Regions from separate parts of the Peribacillus sp. SIMBA_075 genome, predicted to be linked through region 1. Evidence: riboswitches for the same ligand, from Rfam matches in the RefSeq annotation. Region 1 holds a riboswitch; each other region holds the start of a gene.
The links. A riboswitch is a leader RNA that binds a small molecule or an ion and turns the genes downstream of it on or off. The one in region 1 is predicted to bind S-adenosylmethionine.
Positions count from the first base shown of each region.

Region 2: linked by a shared signal. The riboswitch ahead of SB775_RS15005 (O-acetylhomoserine aminocarboxypropyltransferase/cysteine synthase family protein) and the one ahead of SB775_RS06385 (bifunctional homocysteine S-methyltransferase/methylenetetrahydrofolate reductase) in region 1 are both predicted to bind S-adenosylmethionine.
Region 3: linked by a shared signal. The riboswitch ahead of SB775_RS16715 (5-methyltetrahydropteroyltriglutamate--homocysteine S-methyltransferase) and the one ahead of SB775_RS06385 (bifunctional homocysteine S-methyltransferase/methylenetetrahydrofolate reductase) in region 1 are both predicted to bind S-adenosylmethionine.

Region 1 is NZ_JAWRYN010000005.1:116,248-119,524, reverse strand. It holds gene ku (non-homologous end joining protein Ku) at 1-358, shown strand, start outside; gene SB775_RS06390 (MOSC domain-containing protein) at 875-1,525, shown strand; SAM riboswitch class I at 1,637-1,735, shown strand; gene SB775_RS06385 (bifunctional homocysteine S-methyltransferase/methylenetetrahydrofolate reductase) at 1,839-3,277, shown strand, end outside.
Region 2 is NZ_JAWRYN010000019.1:24,258-27,534, reverse strand. It holds gene SB775_RS15010 (methionine ABC transporter ATP-binding protein) at 1-437, opposite strand, end outside; SAM riboswitch class I at 602-713, opposite strand; gene SB775_RS15005 (O-acetylhomoserine aminocarboxypropyltransferase/cysteine synthase family protein) at 832-2,142, opposite strand; SAM riboswitch class I at 2,242-2,347, opposite strand; gene SB775_RS15000 (thioredoxin family protein) at 2,484-2,792, opposite strand; gene SB775_RS14995 (toprim domain-containing protein) at 2,796-3,161, opposite strand; gene gcvH (glycine cleavage system protein GcvH) at 3,254-3,277, opposite strand, start outside.
Region 3 is NZ_JAWRYN010000023.1:43,643-46,919, forward strand. It holds gene SB775_RS16710 (ArsR/SmtB family transcription factor) at 1-255, opposite strand, end outside; gene SB775_RS16715 (5-methyltetrahydropteroyltriglutamate--homocysteine S-methyltransferase) at 467-1,570, opposite strand; SAM riboswitch class I at 1,818-1,919, opposite strand; gene SB775_RS16720 (hypothetical protein) at 2,095-2,523, shown strand; gene SB775_RS16725 (glycerol-3-phosphate responsive antiterminator) at 2,678-3,220, shown strand.

The DNA of each region.
Region 1 (3,277 bases):
AACGATCCATTATCCGGATGAAGTTCGTTCAACAGCGGATGTACCGAATATCCCTGCTAATGATACCATTGTAAAAAAGGAAATAGATACTGCCGTGTTATTGATAGATCAATTAACGACTACTTTCGATCCGGCAAAATACACCGATGATTATCGAACCGCATTACTTGAATTGATTGAATCGAAGAAAACGGGACAAACGACGATTACAGCCAAAACAAAAGAGCCAGTTTCCAACAATGTAACAGATTTAATGGAGGCTTTACAGGCATCCATTGACCGAACGAAACATGATGAACCGGAAAAGAAAAAGACGACCCGAAAGAAAGCGGCACCGAAAAAAAAGAAACAAGCATAAAACAGGAAGCTGAGCGGAAGACGCATTATGTCGCTCGGCTTTTTGCTCGTTTTAGCCAAGGGAATGGCAAGATTATGAAAGACTTTACAAAGAAATAATTCGTTAAAATTACATAAGTAATGCATGTACAAATAGGTATTGGATCGATATGTCCCGATTAATGGGATTAAAAGAAAATAGTGGATGAAAATGAAGGCAAAAAAATTCGCTCCCTAAAGAGCGACAATGAGGAATTCAATCGTGAAAATCAACATATAGGCGAACGGTTGTAGTTTTCGACTATATATTGTGTTCATATTCTACCATATTTAATTCTGAAATAGCAACAAAATTACTAAACTATCCTATGATTTTTTCTGGAAATCAATGATATTCGACCGCTTAACGGATCATGGGGGATTTTGTATGTTCCGATCCACTATATTCTCATAAATAATTACAGAAAAAATGGATTTTTAGTATAATTTAAACATATGGGATGATATAAATTAAAATGAACGGAAGATGATGTTAAAAATGGAAAATGGAAAAATCAAATCGCTTCATGCAGGAAGGCCCAAACAGGAAAATTTTTCGAATATCGATATCTTTTCAGCCATGGATAAACAAGCACAGGATAATGTGACAGTAACTAGATCTGGCATAATTGGTGATGGGGTAGGTAATGTAAAGTTCCATGGGGGTCCTGATCGGGCTTTGTGCTTTTACCCCTTTGAGCATTATTCATTATGGAATGAAAAATTCTCTAAAAAGCTGGATATCCCTGCATTCGGTGAAAATTTAACCATAGCGGGGATGACGGAGGTATCAACATATATCGGCGATATTTATCAAATAGGCGAAGTGATTGTTCAAATTAACCAGGGGAGGATTCCTTGTTCGACCATTTCCCACTTCAATCAAGAACCTAAGTTTTTGGAACTCGTGCTAAAAACGAGTTTCACTGGTTATTTTGCAAAAGTACTTCAAGAAGGAACGATAAATAAACAAAACGAAATCGTGCTAATAGATCGTTTGCAAGAAAAAATTTCAGTTCATTATGCAGCAGAGGTGATCCTTCATAAACGAGATGGGCTGGAAGGCGCAAACGCTTTACTTAAACTGGATCCGTTAGCGGAAGCCTGGAAACAAAGGATATTAAAGAGAGTTCAAGCTGCAAAAGATTGAATGATTTTTGCAAAAGTGAAAAAAATGACGATCAGGTATTGAAATTGACAGATTATTAATGTAAATTAAATATAATCAAATTTTGAAATCTTGTGAAAATTATATAAATGGATCTTATCGAGAGAGGTGGAGGGACTGGCCCGAAGAAACCTCAGCAACCAGCTTAGGCAAAGGTGCTAAATCCAACAAGCAGAGCTTGATAGATGAGGAGAATGTTTCAAAAAACCTTCTTCTTTGAGAAGGTTTTTTTTCTTTTCTCTCATACTCATATAAAACGACAAAAACAGGATTGTTTTTGAGAGAGGATGTAATGATGAATTTTCGTAAAGAAGTGAAAGAAAGAATGCTGGTTGGGGAAGGGGCAATGGGGACCTTACTGTACTCTAATGGCATCGATCAATGTTATGAGGAATTAAACTGTACGAACCCAGATCAAATAGTGTCCATCCACCGTGCTTATTTGGAAGCTGGTGCAGATATCCTTCAATCGAATACCTACGGAGCCAACTTCAACAAATTGAAACGCCATGGACTAGAAGATGAAGTAAGCAGAATCAATCGCCAGGGAGTCATCCTTGCTAAAAAAGCGGCAAAAGGAAAGGCATATGTCTTCGGTACCATAGGGGCACAGCGGAATATCAGGAAATCGGATTTAAGCATTGAAGAGATAAAGCGAGGTTTTCGAGAACAGCTATACAGTCTGCTGATGGAAAATCCTGATGGGATTCTCCTAGAAACATTCTATGACCTGGAAGAACTTGAAACCGTCCTGCAAATCGTTAAAAATGAAACTGGACTGCCGATCATCGCAAATGTTTCGATGCATGAACTGGGTAATCTTCAAAATGGAATCCATTTAAATGAAGCCTTTCAAAAACTTGAGCAATTGGGTGCCGATGTTGTTGGGGTGAATTGCCGTCTCGGTCCACATCATATGATTAGGGCCTTGGAAGAAGTAAGTTTGCCAAAGCAAGCGTCGATTGCCATTTATCCTAATGCCAGCCTTCCGGATTATGTGGATGGAAGGCTTGTCTATAAAGCTGTGCCGGAATATTTCGGTTCAAGTGCCCTCGAGCTGCGTGAGCAAGGTGCCACGATCATAGGAGGCTGCTGTGGAACGACGCCTTTGCATATTCAAGCTGTAAAGAATGCAATTGGAAGTTTGGTACCAGTAAAAGAGAAAATAACTAAAACCCGTGAAATAGAAATAATTAAAGTGATTGATAGAGAGTTGGAAATCCCACTTTACGAAAAGGCCAAAACTGAAAGGACGATACTAGTTGAACTTGATCCACCGAAAAAGTTGGGAATAGAGAGTTTCATGACTGGTGCTGAGGTTTTGAAAAAAGCAGGGGTCGATTCAATTACATTAGCGGATAATTCACTTGCTTCACCAAGGATATCGAATGATGCACTGGCTAATTTACTGAAGAACCAATTGAATGTAACGCCGATGGTGCATATAACATGCCGGGATCGGAATTTAATTGGCCTGCAGTCACATTTAATGGGTCTGCAGACAGTGGGGCTGAATGAGTTATTGATCATCACCGGAGATCCTTCTAAAATTGGGGACTTCCCAGGTGCCACTTCGGTTTATGATTTATCGTCGTTTGACCTGATAAGTATGGTCAAACAATTTAATGAAGGTCTTTCCTATTCCGGTCAAAGTTTGGGCCAACGGGCAAATTTTAAAATTGCCGCCGCTTTTAATCCCAATGTGAAATATCTGGATAAAGCTGTTCAGAGAAT
Region 2 (3,277 bases), on a different contig from region 1:
CCGCTTAATTGCGAAGGATATGCCTTTTCTCTGCCTTCCAATCCGACTAACTTGATCAATTCGTTCACACGCCTGGTGCGTTCAAGTTTTGAAACTCCTGCAATTTCCAATGGGAAGGATATATTTTCCTGAACGGTCCTGGACCATAATAGATTGAAATGTTGAAAAATCATGCTGATTTCCTGACGTGCCTTACGGAGCTGAGCCCCTTTAATTTTTGAAACTTCCTTCCCAGCCACCACAACGGATCCCTCTGTAGGTGTTTCCAATCCATTGAGCATTCTGATCAAAGTACTTTTCCCCGCTCCGCTGTAACCAATAATACCGAAAATCTCGCCGTTATTTATTTCAACATTCACATTATTTACTGCCTTAATAGTCTCACCGTTTCCTTTTCCTGTTCGGAAAAGCTTACTTACTTTCGTCAATGTAATCATTAATGCTCACCTCTTTTATCCAATAAAACCTATGAACTTAGTTGATTTCTCTACATTATTAGTCAGTTTTTAATACCATTTTTTCCTTTCATGAAGGTTTTCCCAAATGAAATAGAAAAAACCTTTCTGCATGAGCAGAAAGGCAGGTGAAGAAGCTGGCCTTCCTCTCATCTTCCAAAGTAATTAAACTTTGTGTGAATTGGCACCTTTCCAAGGAATCTCCTTGTCGGTTGCCGGGTTTCATCGGGCACATCCCTCCACCTCTCTTGATAAGAGCTAATATATAGAATATTTGTACAACATTAAGTTCTTTAGTATGGGGAAATTTTATCATAGATAAAAAAGGAGTGCAATGTATATTATTTCTAGTAAAAGAATGAACTGGACTTTTTGCTTAAACCGTTTTAGACGTCAGGGAGACGATATTCGTCGCTTTTTCAATTGCCTGCTCTAAATCTTCTATTAAATCCTCTGCATTTTCAATCCCGATGGATAAACGGACCTGATCAGCACGCACTCCCGCTTTCGCCAGACCTGCATCATTCAATTGTTGGTGGGTCGTACTGGCAGGGTGGATGATTAAACTCTTAGCATCCCCTACATTAGCTACATGGGACCATAATTCCACCGAATTGATAAGTTTTGCCCCGGCTTCGCGGTCACCCTGTATTCCAAAAGTCACAACAGATCCTGCTCCCTTAGGCAAGTATTTGTCCGCAAGGGCTTTATCTGGATGATCCTCTTTACCGGGATGTGAAACCCAAGTCACGGCAGGGTGATTTTCCAAATATTGAATAACAGACTTGGTGTTCGAAAGATGCTCTTTCATTCTTACATGCAGCGTTTCAAGTCCAAGCGTAAACTGGAATGCACTTTGGGCACTTAGCGCAGGACCTAAATCACGAAGCAACTGCACTCGGGCTTTCGTTATAAAAGCAGCAGGTCCAACTGCATCGGCGTATACAAGACCGTCGTAGCTTGGGTCTGGCTCCGTAAAGCCAGGGTAGTTTGGCGAGTTCCAGTCGAACTTCCCTCCATCCACTATGACACCGCCTAACGTCGTTCCATTTCCCAAAATCCATTTTGTAGCGGAATGGATGACAATATCCGCCCCAAAATCAATTGGTCTGCATAGATACGGTGTAGCGAAGGTATTATCGATAATTAAAGGTATCCCGGCTTCGTGGGCGATGTCCGCTACTGCTTCTATATCAAGGACCCTCAAACTTGGATTTCCGATCGTTTCAGCAAATATGGCTTTTGTTCTTGGCGTAATTGCCCTTTTGAAACTTTCTGGGTCATCAGGTGAAACGAACTTCACCTTAATCCCATATTTAGGAAGAGTATTTTCAAAAAGATTATACGTGCCGCCATATAATGTAGAGGCTGAAACAATTTCATCCCCTGCACCGGCAATATTCAGGATTGACAGTGAGATGGCTGCCATTCCGCTTGCAGTTGCCAATCCGCCGATACCGCCTTCCAATAAGGCCATTCTTTCCTCAAAAACACTGACCGTGGGATTATGGAGTCGTGTATATATATAACCATTCTCCTTTAAACCAAATAAATTCGCTGCATGGTCTGTGTCTTTGAACAAGTATGCATTGCTTTGGTAGATAGGGACTGCCCGGGCACCTGTTTCATCAGCTTGCAGACCGCCATGAACACTCAATGTTTCAAAACGCAACTTTTTCTCTGACATATGATTTCACCTTTTTCTATGGATTTAGTTGGAATTTCATGAAAACCTGGCCTTTCATAAACAAAAAAACCACTTCCACAAGAAGAGGTTTTAAAACACACCTCATCTTCCAGAGCCAACACTCTGCTGGAATTAGCACCGTATATAAATTTATACCGGTTGCCGGGCTTCGTCGGGCCAGTCCCTCCGCCACTCTTGATAAGAACTATTAAATTCAGCCGTTACTTACTTAATTCAAAATATAGCATTTTAGAATTAATCAGTCAATGAATTGTTAGAATATTCTTTTTTTGATTTCAATTTGGGAGCATAAAAAAACCAATCCGGTTCTGATTGGTTTCTTAGCTGATTTCCTTAAGCAATCCATACAAATAAGGAACGGATTGAAAGGCATATATTTTTTTGTGCAGCTGTCCTTTTTTGAAAAGCAATAAACAAGGGACACTTTCAATTTCATACGATTCGGCGATTGCTTGGACATAGTTCATATTCATTTTGCCTGCCTTCAATTCCGGGAAAAGTTCCATGGATATCGTCAGCATCTTGGAAGCCACCTGACAGGTACCGCATAAAGGCGTATATAAATATAAACAAAAGGTTTCCCCTTTTTCAACGGCAATCTTACACTCTTCTTCTTTCCATTCCTGCATCAATTAATCGTTCATCCTTTGACTTAAAAATTTCATTTTCACATTCATATTGGCAGATAAAAGCACAGTTGCGATATGATGTTCGGGTGAGCTTTCCACTTCTTTGTACATTTTATTAATATACAGGTGGTTCGCTTCCGGCATTTCCCTTCGGAATTGCTTCCGCAGCTTTTCTCCTGATTCATCTGCGTCAAACAGGAGATAAACATCACGTTCCATCAATTCATCCACTAATTCATCGAGCTTAGTTAATGATATGGTCCCATTCGTACATCTTATATCCACATCTTCATTTAAAACGGAGGCAACTTTTTTTCTATCGGAACTGCCTTCTACAATGATCACTTTATCGAACTCGCCCCATTCCATGTCATCACTCCATCTCACGAATTATGTGCGCAACTGCAATTGTACAAAATGAAAAAGAGAGCAGGCCTTTCCAGGCCCCCCTCTCCTTTATTTTAACCGTTAATCAAACTTTCATA
Region 3 (3,277 bases), on a different contig from region 1:
ATCTCGTTTGTAATACGTAAACTTTCCTATCCGCTCCGTTTTAATCAATCCTGCTCTAAGAAGGATCGAGAGGTATTGAGAGGCCGTGGACTGGGTCATGTTTAATTTTTCCGTAATCTGACTTACGCAAACGCCGGTTTCCTTCATGTCTATTCCCTCATGAGGGGTGAAGTGGAGTTCAGGCGCCTTGAGCCATTGTAAGATTTGCAACCTGGATTCATTGGATAATGCTTTAAATATCTCGATTGTTTTCATACATTTCATTATATCGAGAATTATCGATATGTCAAATGGTTTTATCATTCATCGTTAGTTTCATAAATAGCAAAACTTGATACCGTTATCTAAAGAGTCATTAAAGGAATGGAAATGTATTATTGCAAGAACCTAATCGGCTCCCATATCAGTGCGGGCCGATTAGGTTGTTCAAATCCTGTAAATCAGAATTAAAGTCTCCGCTAAAAAATCATTTCCATACTTCTTTTGCTACATCAACGACGAATTTCAGCTTTTCCCATTGCTGTTCTTCGGTCAGCTTGTTACCGTGATGGGTGGAGGCGAAGCCGCATTGCGGACTTAAGCATAATTGTTCGAGAGGAACGAAGTGCGAGGCTTCTTCAATGCGTGCCTTAACAGCTTCCTTGTCTTCGATTTCTCCATTTTTTGAAGTGACGACACCCAGTACGACCCGTGCACCGCCATTTGGAATGTATTCCAATGGCTTGAAATCTCCTGAGCGTTGATCATCATATTCCAAGAAAAATCCATCCACTGATTCTTTTGCCAATAAAGTTGGGGCGATACGGGCATAGCTTCCTTCAAACGCCCAAGTCGACTGGTAGTTCCCACGACATAGGTGTGTAGTGACGACAAGGTCTTCTGGTTTGCCTTCCAATGCGCCATTAATTACGCGAAGTGCAAGATCGATTAACTGTTCCCTCGTATATTTTCCATCTTTGAACTGGAAATCTGGAGCTGAAAGTCTGGCAATATATACATCATCCAATTGAAGATAACGTACACCTGCTTCATAAAAAGCCTTCAAAGCATGCTGATACGCTTTGATGATATCATTAGCATAGTCTTCAATATCAGGGTAGATGTCTTCATTATGAATGCCTACAGCAAATAATTGATTCGGACTGGGAATGGTTTGCTTGGCAACGGCGCGTCCGTTCACGATTTTGTTCAATTCAATGAAATCGCGAATGAAGGGATGTTCAGGATTGAATGAAACCTTCCCGGTATTGCGAACGTTATATCTCTCTGTTTCCACACCATCGAATGTGAGACCTTTTTCAGTCACATATCCCTCGATGCCATTTAAATGTTCGAGGAAGTCAAAGTGCCACCATGTTCGTCTGAACTCACCATCCGTCACGGCCTCCAATCCAACTTCAATTTGTTTTTCGACAATCCGATTGATTTCTTCGGTTTCAACTTCACGAAGCCGCTCTGCTGAAATGGTACCTTTCTTAAGTTGCTTTCTGGCAATATGTAAACGTTCTGGTCTTAATAAACTTCCGACGTGATCGGCCCTGAATGGTGCCTTCGTTAATGTGATTGACATGTTGCATTCCTTCTTTCCTTTTAAAAATAGGCTGTTTTCACGTACTTTGTTGCTATTTACCAGGTAGTGAGTTGTGGTTGATTTCCCCTCCAGATGCTCGCCTGTCCCGCTGCTCCCGCAGGAGTCTCGCACTTCCGCTCCAATCAACCTTTCGTTTTAAAAACAACAATCTTTACGAAAAGAGCCTAAAAATAAAACACCTCTTCTTAAAAATAAGAAGAGGTGTTGGCAGCAAAGCTATATACTCTTCTTATCTTCAAGTTTCTACACTTCTGGAATTAGCACAGTACATGATCAGTCTGTTGCTGAGGCATCAAAGGGCCAGTCCCTCCACCTCTCTGGATAAGAGTTGTCTATTAAATTAATTAAGACTATACAGGTAGTTTTTATAAAGGTCAAGTAATGAAGGTGGAAGATTTCGAATATACCGATTATTAATATGGGTTGAAATGTTAACTACATCAGGGAACCCGGCATATGCTATAACCGACGTTTCATATGAGCGGCAGGAGGGGAATGCAAGGATGAGTACATTCAGTCCATTCAAAAATGGCTTACCGATAACGGTAACTGAAGCCATGATAGAGAAAATCTTAAGAATGAAATCATATGGTCAGGATATTAAAGTCGAGATTACGCCAAAGCATATAGTGCTTTCCGGAACGACGGAAGTGAAAAAAATGATGTTAAAGAAAAACGTAGCTTTCCGGATTACATTAAAACCGGTTCACGTGGAAAAAAGAACGATTTCATTTGAATTAGTGGAAATGGAACCAATTGACAGGAACTTCATTAACCGAAGGATATTTAACAAACCGCCATTTTTTGAATTCGAAAATAGAAAGATCAAAATGAATGTTAATGCTTGGAACATCGTGAGAAAAATCCCCGTTGGCACAATTAAATCGTATGAACTCGTCGAAGGTGCATTGAAAATGAAACTTTCAATATGATGGATCGTTTTTAGCCACAATATTTAAAGGGGATGCCAGGTATGTTAGTGTAAGGGTAGGTTGAAATGCCATACCTCACAATGTGTTTGATAAATCAAGCTCTATAAAATATACTAAATTACTTATAGTTTTCCAGGAGATAAGGAGGGAAATAATGGACCAGAAGATTTTGCCTGCTTCGGCAAGCATGAAGGATTTCGAAAGATTTTTAGAAAGTTCCTATGAAATAGGTGTGTTTCTTGATTTGCATATATCACAATTGAAAAACGTAAGTATGATGGCAAAGCAGCATAATAAGAAAATGATTTATCATGTCGATTTGATCCATGGCATAAGAAGTGATGAGTACGCGACAGAATTCATTTGTCAGGAATATAATCCATATGGGCTGATTTCAACTAAATCAAACGTTATATTGAAGGCGAAGCAAAAGGGGGTCATTGCCATCCAGCGAATCTTTTTAATAGATTCACATGCGCTGGAGAAAAGTTATAAGCTGGTGCAGAAAACCAAGCCGGACTATATCGAAGTTTTGCCAGGCGCCATGCCATGGATGATAAAAGAGGTGAAGGAACGATTGCAGACACCGATTTTTGCAGGCGGCCTCATACGTACTTCAGATGAAGTCCTGAACGCCCTTGATGCTGGAGCGTCGGCAATCACCACTTCCAAAACTGAATTATGGGATATCGTTTAATGGGGTCGAACGAGGAAGTTGAAAAAAATTACAGAAAAATAGAATAATTCCTCGCCA